One region of the Paenibacillus sp. FSL R7-0340 genome, then DNA from elsewhere that is predicted to be linked to it. Evidence: riboswitches for the same ligand, from Rfam matches in the RefSeq annotation. Region 1 holds a riboswitch; the other holds the start of a gene.
The links. Region 1 has a riboswitch for cyclic di-AMP ahead of MKX59_RS13435 (3D domain-containing protein). Riboswitches for the same ligand answer to the same signal wherever they lie in the genome.
Positions count from the first base shown of each region.

Region 2: another riboswitch for cyclic di-AMP. It lies ahead of MKX59_RS06060 (TrkH family potassium uptake protein); the one in region 1 lies ahead of MKX59_RS13435 (3D domain-containing protein).

Region 1 covers NZ_JBBOBY010000001.1:2,969,427-2,975,589, forward strand. Annotated here, with positions in the region: gene MKX59_RS13420 (M20 family metallopeptidase) at 1-913, opposite strand, end outside; gene MKX59_RS13425 (ABC transporter substrate-binding protein/permease) at 1,062-2,525, shown strand; gene MKX59_RS13430 (amino acid ABC transporter ATP-binding protein) at 2,512-3,234, shown strand; cyclic di-AMP (ydaO/yuaA leader) riboswitch at 3,469-3,637, shown strand; gene MKX59_RS13435 (3D domain-containing protein) at 3,644-4,312, shown strand; gene MKX59_RS13440 (polysaccharide deacetylase family protein) at 4,511-5,317, opposite strand; gene MKX59_RS13445 (NADH:flavin oxidoreductase/NADH oxidase) at 5,623-6,163, shown strand, end outside.
Region 2 covers NZ_JBBOBY010000001.1:1,354,157-1,360,319, forward strand. Annotated here, with positions in the region: gene uvrC (excinuclease ABC subunit UvrC) at 1-1,196, shown strand, start outside; gene MKX59_RS06055 (CPBP family intramembrane glutamic endopeptidase) at 1,165-2,895, opposite strand; cyclic di-AMP (ydaO/yuaA leader) riboswitch at 3,157-3,309, shown strand; gene MKX59_RS06060 (TrkH family potassium uptake protein) at 3,719-5,059, shown strand; gene MKX59_RS06065 (potassium channel family protein) at 5,167-5,844, shown strand; gene MKX59_RS06070 (LysR family transcriptional regulator) at 5,850-6,163, opposite strand, start outside.

The DNA.
Region 1 (6,163 bases):
TATCTTCTTGTGAAATGCCAGCCTGCACCAAATTTGCGGTAAACGCATCGGAAAGTACACGGTTCGTGACCATTTCATCATAAGAAGTCTCATAATTGGAGGTCTCCAAACGACACCCGGCCTGTAAAGCAGCTCCTTCAGCAATTTGAATAACACGGCGAGTCAGTGGGTTCAGTTCTTGACGTGTAGCCGCTCTTACATAAAATTGGGCTGAGGCGTAATCAGGAATAATATTGGCTGCTTGCCCACCCTGGTTAATGATCCCATGGATACGCACTGTACTTTTTACTTGTTGACGGAACGCATTGATGCCATTGAACGTTTGAATCACAGCGTCCAGCGCGTTAATGCCTTCGTGCGGGCTGGCAGCCGCGTGAGCAGATTGACCAAAAAATTCGAATTGTACAGCATCAATCGCCAGTGATTTGCCTGATTTTTCGTAACGGTCATAAGGATGCGTCATAAGTGCGATGTCGCAATCATCAAACAATCCGGCAGCGGCCATAGGGACCTTTGCACCGCGTGTTTCTTCGGCAGGTGTGCCATATACCCGTACTTCTCCACCAGTTTCGTCGATGATCGACTTGAGGCCGACGGCAGCACCAGTACTCATCATACATATCAAATGGTGCCCACAGGCGTGTCCTAGACCTTTCAGAGCGTCATATTCTGCCAGAAAAGCGACAACCGGCCCGGGTTTTGCAGCTTTGTAAGTTGCAATAAAGGCTGTTTCTATGCCCAATACAGGTGCCTGGACCTCAAATCCGTGAAAAACCAGTTCTTCTTTTAAACGGGCAGCGGCCAGAAATTCCTCGTTTCCAAGTTCAGGATTTGCGCCAATAAATAACGAAATGTCCTTAAACCGTGGGGCATGCTGCTCGATGGTCTGTTGAATGGTCTGTTTAAAATCCATGCTGAAAACTCCTTTATATAAGCTGTAATGTAGGTACTGCGTTAGGTATGCTGAAATTGTACTATAACATTCATTGCATAATCATGCATATTCATTTATAATGACACAATCTTATTTATTATAAAGAATTTAAGGAGAGAAAAAAAGATTGAAAAAGGCATATCGTTTTACCGCCCTGGTTTTGACGGCGGTTATCTTGCTGTTGACTGGTCTTCCCATGCTCAATGCATACGGAACGGAAGCAAAGCCACAGAAAAAACTTGTAGTGGGCATGAGTGCCGACTTTCCGCCGTATGAGTTTCATAAAGTCATTAACGGTAAGGATACCATTGTTGGGTTCGATGTGGATATCGCCAAGGAAATCGCCAAAGATTTGGATGCGGAGATGGTCCCTGAAGACATGAGTTTTGACTCTTTGCTGCCTGCTCTGCAAAGTGGTCGTGTAGACTTGGTACTGTCCGGTATGACACCAACGGATGAACGCAGAAAGAGTATTGATTTTTCGGATGTATACTATCGCTCCAAGCAAGTCATCATGGTACGCCCAGAGGATAAAGACAAATATCCGACGATGGATGCTTTGAAAGGCGAGAAGATCGGAGCACAAAAGGGAAGTATTCAGGAAGAGATTGCTCAAAAAGTGCCCAATGCCTCTGTAACTTCACTGGATAAAATATCTGACCTGGTACTCCAGCTGCGGACCCAGCGTGTGAACGCTGTCGTGATCGAAGATACGGTTGCTAAAGGATACACGTTAGACGGTACCGTAACCCTTGCCAAGGCTGTGCCTGAGGATGCGGGAGCAGAAACAGCTGTAGGTATCCGTAAAGGGAATGCAGAATTGCTTGCTTCTGTAAATAAAACGTTGGCTCGCCTGAAAGCAGACGGGTCGATTGAGAAGTTTTCCACGGAAGCGAGTGCACTTTCTGCGGATCGTCAGGTTTCTTCTAATAACATTGTAGATATTTTTTGGAAATACCGCAGTTTATACGCTACGGGTATCGGCTACACCTTGTTGCTGTCTGCGCTCGGAGTACTGTTCGGATTCATCATTGGTCTGATCATATCCTTGCTACGTATGAGTGGAGTACGCATCATTGAGTGGTTAGGTACCACTTATGTAGAGATACTGCGTGGCACACCTATGCTGGTGCAACTCATGATTATTCACTACGGGGTTGCTTTGACGCTGGGTGTCAATTTTACTCCACTCCAGTCTGGTATAATCACATTGTCTCTGAATAGCTCGGCATATCTGGCTGAAATTTTCCGTGCAGGTATCCAGGCAGTAGACCGTGGACAGATGGAGGCTGCCCGTTCATTGGGTATGGGACGAGGCAAAGCTATGCGTCATGTCATTTTGCCGCAAGCATTTAAATCTATTTTGCCTGCTATCGGTAATGAGTTTATTACGATCATTAAAGAATCATCCATTATTTCGACCATTGGGATGGTGGATATTATGTATCAGGCCCAGGTCATTAAGAACATTACCTACGAAGGGTTAAGTCCGTTCGTAATCGCAGCCGCTATTTATTTTGTAATGACATTCAGCTTGTCTAAGCTGCTGGGTTTATGGGAAAGGAAGTTGAGAGCCAGTGATCACCGTTAAACAACTGCGTAAATCGTTCGGCAAGAATGAGATTTTAAAAGGCATTGATATAGATATCGCCAAAGGTGAAGTCGTCGTCATCATCGGTCCCAGCGGTTCGGGGAAGAGTACGTTTTTGCGTTGCATGAATCTGCTAGAACAGCCTACGAACGGGGAGATTTTGTTTGAGGGCGAGCCGATTACAGCTCGTGGTCATAATATTAATGTAACCCGGGAGAAGATGGGGATGGTGTTCCAGCATTTTAATCTGTTCCCGCATAAAACAGTGTTGCAGAACCTGACGCTAGCACCAACGCAGGTTAGAAGACAGTCAGGGAAGGAAGCGGAAAAAATTGCGCTAGAACTCCTGCGTACCGTAGGGCTTGAGGATAAGAAGAATACCTATCCGAACCAGCTATCCGGTGGTCAGAAGCAACGTATTGCGATTGCGCGTGCTTTGGCCATGCAGCCGCACGTAATGCTGTTCGATGAGCCGACTTCTGCATTGGACCCTGAAATGGTTGGAGAGGTTCTGGATGTAATGAAGAAGCTCGCCGAAGGCGGCATGACCATGGTAATCGTGACGCATGAAATGGGCTTTGCCCGCGAGGTAGGCGATCGAATCATCTTTATGGATAACGGTCAAATTGTGGAACAAGGTACACCAGAGCAGGTATTTGGTACTCCAAGCCATGATCGCACCCGTGATTTTCTTGCCAAAGTATTGTAAGAAAGTGCTGATATGAGCTATAAAAAAGCCCTCCGTTTGACGGAGGGCTTTTTCTTTTTTTGTCACCATTTCACCATATTTTCGTAACAAATATCGATTTCTTGGTGACAAAATTGTAACGAGTATAGTATGATGTTCAAGGTTCCCAACATTTTCATGCGGATAAGGTTACAAAATTGTGATATTATGCAGTAAGCCAAAACTTACCGGGACAGCATGCGGTTATGACAAACGCTGAATGCTGGGCCCAAACTATGGGAAGTGCGGGGGACGTAACAACGGCAGTCTTTCCGAAACGTCATAAGACGATATGGAATATGCCTAGGGGTGAATTGCACAAGCATAGGGCTTCTCCTGAGTCCGAATCCGACAGCTAACTTCGCAGGCATAACAGAGGAGGTACATATCTTTGAAACATCTAAAACATATTGGAAAAACCATGAAATTTGCGGTGCTTGCCGCAGCCATTGCAGGGCTGGCACAGACAGCTGGAGTAGCGGATGCTGCTTCGCTTCATACTGCCAAAGATGGCGATACCTTCTTTTTGCTTGCTCAACGTTATGGAGTATCAGTGGACGAGCTGACGAAGGCGAACCCAAACATTGCCTCTAACAATATATATGCAGGTCTGCAAATTAAGGTACCTGGTGAAAAAAGTGTGAATGCAGCTTCGGATTCGAAGCCTCAGCTTCTTACGGAGAAAGCACCAGCGAATGAGGGGCCAACGATTGAAGCGTGGGGCAAAACATTTAACTATAGCAAAATAGTTGACGTTAAGGCTACTGCGTATTCTGCCGCAGCCGATGAGAATGGTAAATGGGGAGCTGTGGACTACTACGGCAATCCGCTTAAACTAGGTACAATTGCGGTAGACCCGAACGTCATTCCGATGGGCACGAAAGTGCTGGTTACAGGCTATTCCCACCCAGGTTTGCCGGATCATTCTTTTGTAGCTGTCGCTCGTGATCAGGGCAGCGCCATTACAGGAAAACGGATTGATATCTTTATTCCTGGCAACAAATCATTTGTGAACGACTTTGGATTTCAAAATGTGAAGCTGTACGTTATTGATAAATAGCATTATACGTGTATATGGTTTAATTAAACATAATATATATTATGTAAACTTAATGCCTGTATCCTACCGCATATAACTAGGTCAGACTCTTATCAGGTCCTATCCATAAAAAAGGCTGTCTTGACGAGCAGAAAACTTCTGCTGGTAAGACAGCCTTTTTACGTTGCTTTAGCTTGTAGCTCAATCATAAACATATGGTTATTTCTGTTCCGATGTGTGGAGTAGCCGGGGGACTGTCACAAATTTGTAGCCCTTAGCTTTTAGAGAGTGAATTAGACCCGGCAGAGCTTGGACAGTGCCTTGCAAGTTGGAACTTTGACCTCCACCTGCGTGCATTAAAATAATAGAGCCAGGCCCAGTAGCTGGGATCACATTGCGCTGAATTTGTGTTTTACTTAGTCCCTTCCAGTCGAGAGAGTCTACATTCCAATTGACAATCATGTAGCCATGACGACGTGCCCACTGGATTTGAGGCTCCGTGATTTCACCGTAGGGTGGACGAATCAACTTGGGGCGAAAACCTGCGCTGGCTTGTAAAATACGTTCTGTTTTTGTAATCTGGTTGCGAAAGCGTTCTGGTGTGGCCTTCCTAAAATCCGGATGAGTATAGGAATGGTTTCCTATAGCATGGCCTTCACGGATAATACGGCGTATGATCCCCGGATGCTTTTCCGCACGGTGACCGACGATGAAAAATGTAGCTTTGATGCCATTGGCGTGTAATACGTCCAAAACCTGCGGCGTATACCTAGAATCGGGCACATCATCAAAGGTTAGGGCAATTTGGCGGGTGTGTGGGCCGCACATTTTAAAAATGTCCGCATGTTTTTTTCGCAGCATTGCTAATGTAGGAGTTGCTCGATCTGTGCTCTGTTGTACAGAAGAAGCAACAGTTGCTTCCTTGGGATGGGGCGTTCCGATGTTGGGAGGCGCATCCGCGTGAACGGGTAAACTTGAAAATGCTAGTAACAGTGCCAAGCCTGGCAACACTCCCCTGTACGGCATATGTATCCCCCCTTTCCGTGCAGTGATACCTAGTGGTGCTCTCGACTATTATGTACCTGTCCTATTAAAAATATGCTGGTTACCAAGTTCGGCTCATAAACGACTGGAAAGAAGTCCACGATGAAACGATTATCAATGAAGATGATGGAGCTAAACGTACATATTCTCTTAAACATGACCGAAAACAGGAGCATTTTCGCAAGTTTTAGCCTTACAACGAATTCGGTATACCGTGACAGCTGGTGTATAATGGGGATGCAATTCATAATTATACAGACATGGAATTGAAGGAAGGATGGATAAAAGTGACCGACTTGTTTACTCCTTATCAATTAAAGGGGCTTTCTTTAAAAAATCGGATTGTCATGCCCCCGATGTGCCAATACAGCGTGGAGGCCAAGGACGGAAATCCAACGGATTGGCATCATGTCCATTATGTGAGCCGGGCAGTAGGAGGCACTGGACTTATTATTGTGGAAATGACAGCGGTCCATCCAGATGGACGTATTACAGATCGTGATTTGGGTATTTGGAGTGACGAACATATTCCTGCATATCGTAAGATTGTAGAGGAAGTTCACAAGTATGGTGCCAAAATTGGCATTCAACTAGGCCACGCTGGACGCAAGGCTGAAGATGCTGAGCAACCTGTGGGTCCTTCCTCGATTCCTTTTAGCGAACGCTTTAAAGAGCCGCACGCCTTAAAGACAGCTGAAGTCAGGGAACTGGTTCAGGCATACAAAGAAGGCGCGCGCCGCGCGGTGGAAGCAGGTTTTGACACGGTCGAGATACATGGCGCTCACGGCTATCTGATCCATCAATTTCATTCGCCTTTAACAAATGCCA
Region 2 (6,163 bases), 1.6 Mb from region 1:
ACAGTGATTTTATGTCCTATGTGACGCAATATTATAGTGACAACCCAGCAGTGCCGCAAGAAATATTGCTGCCAGATTCTCCTAAGCTGATGCAGGCAGAACAGGTCAATGTCGATCAACCGGTTGCGGCAGAAACTGCACTCCACAGTGCACCTACAGCCGATGTTACCGGACAGACAGATGAGAAAGCGATACAAACGGAGACAGAGCATTCTGCTGACTCACTGCTGGTGGCTGAAGAACGAGTAGCTTATGCAGTAGCAACGAATCAAGGTCAAGTTGGTGACCAAGATGCAGAGATAAAGGAAACAGAAACCCAACTATCCGGTGGACTGGAGGACCCAGCTACGGCAGCTCTCGCTCTGGCTGAATGGTTGGATGTTAAGGTACTTGTACCGCAGCGTGGACTGAAAAAGCAAATGACAGGCATGGCGACGGAAAATGCACGTGTTGCTTTGGATGAGAAGTTTAAGCTGATCGAGCGGGATGAGGAACGGACATCCAAAGCTGCAAGCAATCTCGGACGTGCCATTGGGCTGGATAGCTTGCACCGGGTGGAGGCGTTTGATAACTCCAACATCCAGGGTTCCGATCCAGTCTCCGCCATGATCGTGTTTATTGATGGCAAGCCTGCCAAGAAGGAGTATCGAAAATATAAGATCCGTTCTGTGCAGGGACCCGATGATTATGAAACGATGCGTGAGGTTATTCGGCGTAGATATGAACGTGTGCTTAAGGAAAATCTGGAACGTCCCGACTTGATCGTTGTGGATGGTGGACGTGGACAAATTAAGGCGGCGACCGATGTACTGCAAAATGAGCTGGGTTTGTTCATTCCTGTGTGTGGCCTGGTGAAGGATGCCAAACATAGAACTTCCCAACTATTAGTGGGAGAGTCCTCTGAGGCCGTGACACTTGCACGCAATAGCGAAGAATTTTATCTGCTGCAACGGATTCAGGACGAGGTTCACCGTTTTGCCATCACGTTCCACCGCGAGCAACGCGGCAAATCTATGGTAACTTCCCGGCTGGACTCTATTCCAGGCATCGGCGAGAAACGGCGTAAGTTACTGCTCAAGCATTTTGGATCACTCAAAAAAATAAGAGAGGCCAGCGTTGAAGAATTCCGGCCTCTCTCTATTGGGGATAAGCTTGCGCGTCAGATTATAGCTGCCCTTCGGGAGGAGGAGTCGTAGAATACGGCTCCTCTTTTTTAATAGGTTCAAACATAATTCGATTTGGCTTTTTAGGACTAAACCAATAAATGATGTAACCCACAATGGCTGGAAGTAAGATCCAGAATAGACCAGCGCTCACATTCACAGTGTCTCCCAGACTCATTACACTAAGCCCCATTAGAATGCTGTCAAAAATAACATGGCTGAACATGGCGGCAATAAAACCGTAACGCAGGAACACAAAACTGAACAGCAAGCCAAGAAAAGTCAGCTCAATAGGTCTGGAAATCACCGGATAGATCGGATAAAGTGTATGTCCCAGTGCCCAAATCAGCGTGGTGATCAGACAAGCAACAAAAGTGTTTTTCACTATTTTTTTGACCATCGGAATACCAAACAGACGGTAGACAGTCTCTTCTCCAATACCTGCCATCCAGGCCATAATCGGCAGTAACCATGGATAAGCCATATTGTAAGGGGATTGCGTGGCATCTGTTGTGGAGAATGTATTAAATGTGCGCTCCAGTATAAAGAATAAGATGGATTGTACCCCGAGTAAAATAAAGGCCCACAAGTAGCCAACATACATACTGCGAAGCACATACAGCCCGTAGCCCGGCTCTTTCGCACGCGGCCATGCATTCAGTCCAACCTGACGCATAAGTCCGTCACCGCCGACCAAGGAGAAGTAGAGCGCTACTGCCATGAAGAAGGTAACACCAATCTGGAACACCATAAGAAATATAAGCATGCCCTTACCGCCTGCTTCTGCTTGCAATAAAGGCAGCATGTTCATTGTCCCAGCTATACTTGCAATAAAGTATATAACGGACAGAACAATGCCGCGTACAAATGAAGTATGTCGTCGGGTGAGTGACGCATACACAATGGCAAGAACACCCAGCACAAAGCTAAATAGGGCATAACCCGCATAGGTCATCCAATTCGCCCAAAATGTTTGCTTTTCGATATAATCGGTATAGGACGACGGGGCCGAAAAGCTTTGAGAGAAGGAGCGAACATCACCGTCTTCGAAAGTAAAAGCCAGTGTAAGTACCGAGGCGCCGATTTTTTTATCGTCTACGGTATACTTTAATCCACCTTCTTTTTCAGTGGTGGCGAGCTTCAAGTCCGACGGCTTAAAACCAAAGCGCTTAACCCATACTGCGGCCGCCTGCTCCTTGGCTTCAAGCGTCATGCCGTCCTCAGCTACACGTATAAGCCTGTTACGTGCTTCTTCATCCGTAGAAATATCAGCCTGTGTGTAATTGGTACTGGAGGTGATCCGTTTAAAGCTAACGACCTTCCCAGTGGATAAATCCACATGAATTTGCAGTTTGCTTTTCGCTGAGGATTCAGGCAGATCAACCCGAAAGGTTTCGTAAGGGTAATTTTTCTTCCATGTACGGTCGTACTGTTGAAGCAGTTTTTCTCTAGATAAATAACCGTACAAATCTGTTTCGGCCTGATAGGTCACGACAGGCTCCTCTGGCTGTGATTCAGTATAGCCCAACTCGGAGCGGGCAAAGTCCAATGCGTGTATGACCGCTTCTTGTTTGCTGATGACCTTTGCGTTCATTACTGATTCTGGACTCGGATTGCTAAGCGAGGGAATAAGCAATTGAAAGATAAAAAAGCAAATCAGGCCAATCCCGCCCAGCAAGCCTAATTTTTTGAAGTTGGCCGTGAGCACGACCGGTTTCCCGATAGGATTCATGAGTTTCCTCCTTAATCTGTAAATAAGAACATCCATTAAAGATATCATACTGCACAGGTTCCCGCCAACAGACCAGCGATATTCATGAAAATAGAGTGAAAGCACTTTAAAGTTCCAATAAAATAAGATAAGCTGCGATTAAACGATGCCCATTCGCAAAATAAAGCCAATTTCACGTTTTTTCGGCGAAATCGGTTTTGTGATCTGGATATAGAAGGATTATAATCTTGAGGCAATGCCTATAAAATACATAGGTAATGATATACAGTTGAGCCAAATTTCTATGAGAAAACGGGGGAACCATGTTACTGGGGTGAATTTTACAGCCGATCCTGCTGGATTGGATGTGTAAATAGGGCATACTGTGCTGCCCGAATCCGTCAGCTAACCTCGTAGGCTATGAGCAGGAACCAAGTCAGGCACTCGGTTTTCCGGTGTCTATTTTTGTGTGTATAAAAGTGTGTGGATTGGTTAGACCGCTGCGGGTGCAGATTATTCTTCCGATTGCTGTTATCCCCGGATTTTTTGATTGTATAACCCCTTTAATGGTTAAAATCCGGAGATAAAGGCAAACGCTTCGCTTCTTCAGAACAATTCTGCCCCCTTCGCTGCTGCCCGCCAATAGCACAGGGGGCAGAGTAGTGCTTGACATGCATTCTTCCTGTATTCAGGGAATGCTAATTATAGTTACTAAAGGTTTGGAAAAATCAAAAAAATTAGGGGCAACGACGATCGGAAGATCAAATGGAACGCGTAGCGGGCTTACACCGTATTAAATCACTGTTTTTATAGTTTTAAGGATTAGGAGAGAAGTGATGAATAGATGAATCCCAATGCAAGCTGGCTCCGGCTTTCTCCACCGCAGATATTCGTTGCGGGTTTTGCCATTATCATTCTAATAGGTAGTTTATTGTTAATGCTGCCGATCTCCAATACAACAGGAAAGCCACTTGCGTTTATAGACGCTTTGTTTACTGCCGCTTCCGCGACCTGTGTTACAGGGCTTGTCGTAAAGGATACGGGGACCTTTTTTACAATCTTTGGTCAAGTTGTTATCGCTGCGCTCATTCAGATCGGCGGCCTGGGCTTTATGACTATGGCTACCTTGATCGCGCTGGTGTTCAAACGTCGGATTTCCTTACGGGAGCGCCTCATTTTACAGGAAGCGATGAATCAGACCTCTGTCGAAGGAATTGTCGGATTGATTCGTAAGGTGCTGCTGTACTCGCTGGTCATTGAGGGCGTATGTGCTGCAATATTTGCGATTCGCTGGTCGTTTGATATGCCTGTAGGCAGGGCGATTTATTTTGGGATTTGGCATGCCATCTCCATGTTTAACAATGCTGGTTTTGACTTATTCGGGCACTTTCGCAGCCTGACAGATTATGTATATGATCCGATTGTTAATTTTACAGCTATGTTCCTGATTATTTCAGGCGGAATTGGTTTTGTAGTGATGTCGGACCTGGCAGAATATCGCAAGCGCAAGAGACTTTCCTTGCATACTAAGGTGGTACTCAGCATGACGGGCGCTATGATTGTAGTCGGCACGCTCGTGATTTTTGTATTTGAGTTTACGAATCCAAAGACTCTTGGCTCGCTTGATTGGGGGGGGAAACTGCTGGGATCTTTATTCCAGTCCGTAACCCCTCGTACCGCAGGTGCCAATACACTGGACATTGCAGGCTTGCGGCAGGCTACGCAGTTTTTTATCATCATACTCATGTTTATCGGGGCTTCTCCTGGCTCTACTGGAGGCGGGATTAAGACCACAACATTCGCGCTGCTCATTGGAGCCGTGATTTCGATGCTACGGGGGCGTGAAGATATTGTACTGTTCAAGTACCGACTTGCGCAGGGACGAATTTACAAGGCTTTGACCATTACACTGCTGGGGTTGCTGTTCGTGATCGGGGTGACCATGATTTTGTCGGCAACCGAAGATCATCATTTTCTGATGATCTTGTTTGAGACGGTGTCTGCGTTTGGTACGGTGGGGCTGTCGATGGGGCTTACACCTGATTTGACAGTCATAGGTAAGCTGGTGATTACCCTGACGATGTTTGCAGGTAGACTGGGGCCACTCACGCTAGCTTATGCACTGGGGCCGAAAAAGGGTAAAGAATTATATCGTCATCCGGAAGGCAAAATGATTATAGGATGAATCATTTCATGATAAGTAGTATACATTTCGTTGATTTAATTATTTCAGGATTTTTGCAAAATCCTCATTTATGAAATTGATTCAGATAAGGGAGTTTTCGAGTAGATATGAAAACGCAGCAGTTTGTAGTTATTGGCTTGGGGCGGTTTGGCTCAAGCCTGGCTTTGCAATTGGTGGATATGGGGTGCGAGGTGCTAGGCATCGACCGGAATGAGGATGTTGTGGACAGTATGAGTGAGATGTTGACACATACTGTCGTGGCGGACGCTACTGATGAAGACTCATTGCGATCACTGGGCATCCGTAATTTCGATTGCGGCATTGTTGCTATTGGTGATGACATTCAGGTAAGCATCCTGACCGCCATTTTGCTGAAGGAGCTGGGTGTGAAAAAAGTCGTAGCCAAAGCCATATCTGTGCTGCACGGGCGTGCGCTAGAGAAGCTCGGTGTGGACCGGATCATTTATCCAGAACGGGATATGGGTATCCGGGTGGCTCATCAGCTAGTCACGCCTAATTTGCTCGATTATTTGGAGTTGTCCAAAGAATACAGTATTGTGGAACTCAATGTACCTGCATGTCTGAATGGCAAAACGCTAGCAGAGCTAAATGCCCGTACTCGCTTTGGTTGTAGTGTCGTGGCGCTTCATACGGCGAACGGTATCCTGATCGCACCGACGGCTATGGATCGGCTAAAAGCAGACGATATTATGGTCATCATCGGCTCGAATGACAATATCGGTCGCTTTGAGGATGAGGTTGTTAATGTCAATGAAGAGGGCTAAACCCTCTACACCATACGATAGCCTGCAAACGACGCACGTGTCTCGCTAATCCAGCGTCGTGCTGTCGGACCGAGATCGGTCGTCTCCGAGTAAATGAGGGAGGTCGTTCGGCGTGTCTCCTTCAAATCGGGCAAGTATAATGCAGTGAGTCCATTATCCCGTAATAGTTCGCTGCGCAAATAGGATTTGGGTAGCAAGGCGGAAGCCTTACAGGTTGGAAGCAGGCGTACAATTGCCTCGAAGGAGTCGATTTCCATGCGGATATCCGGCATGATGCCGCTGCGCTGGAATAAGTCATCCGTCAGACTGCGATACCAGG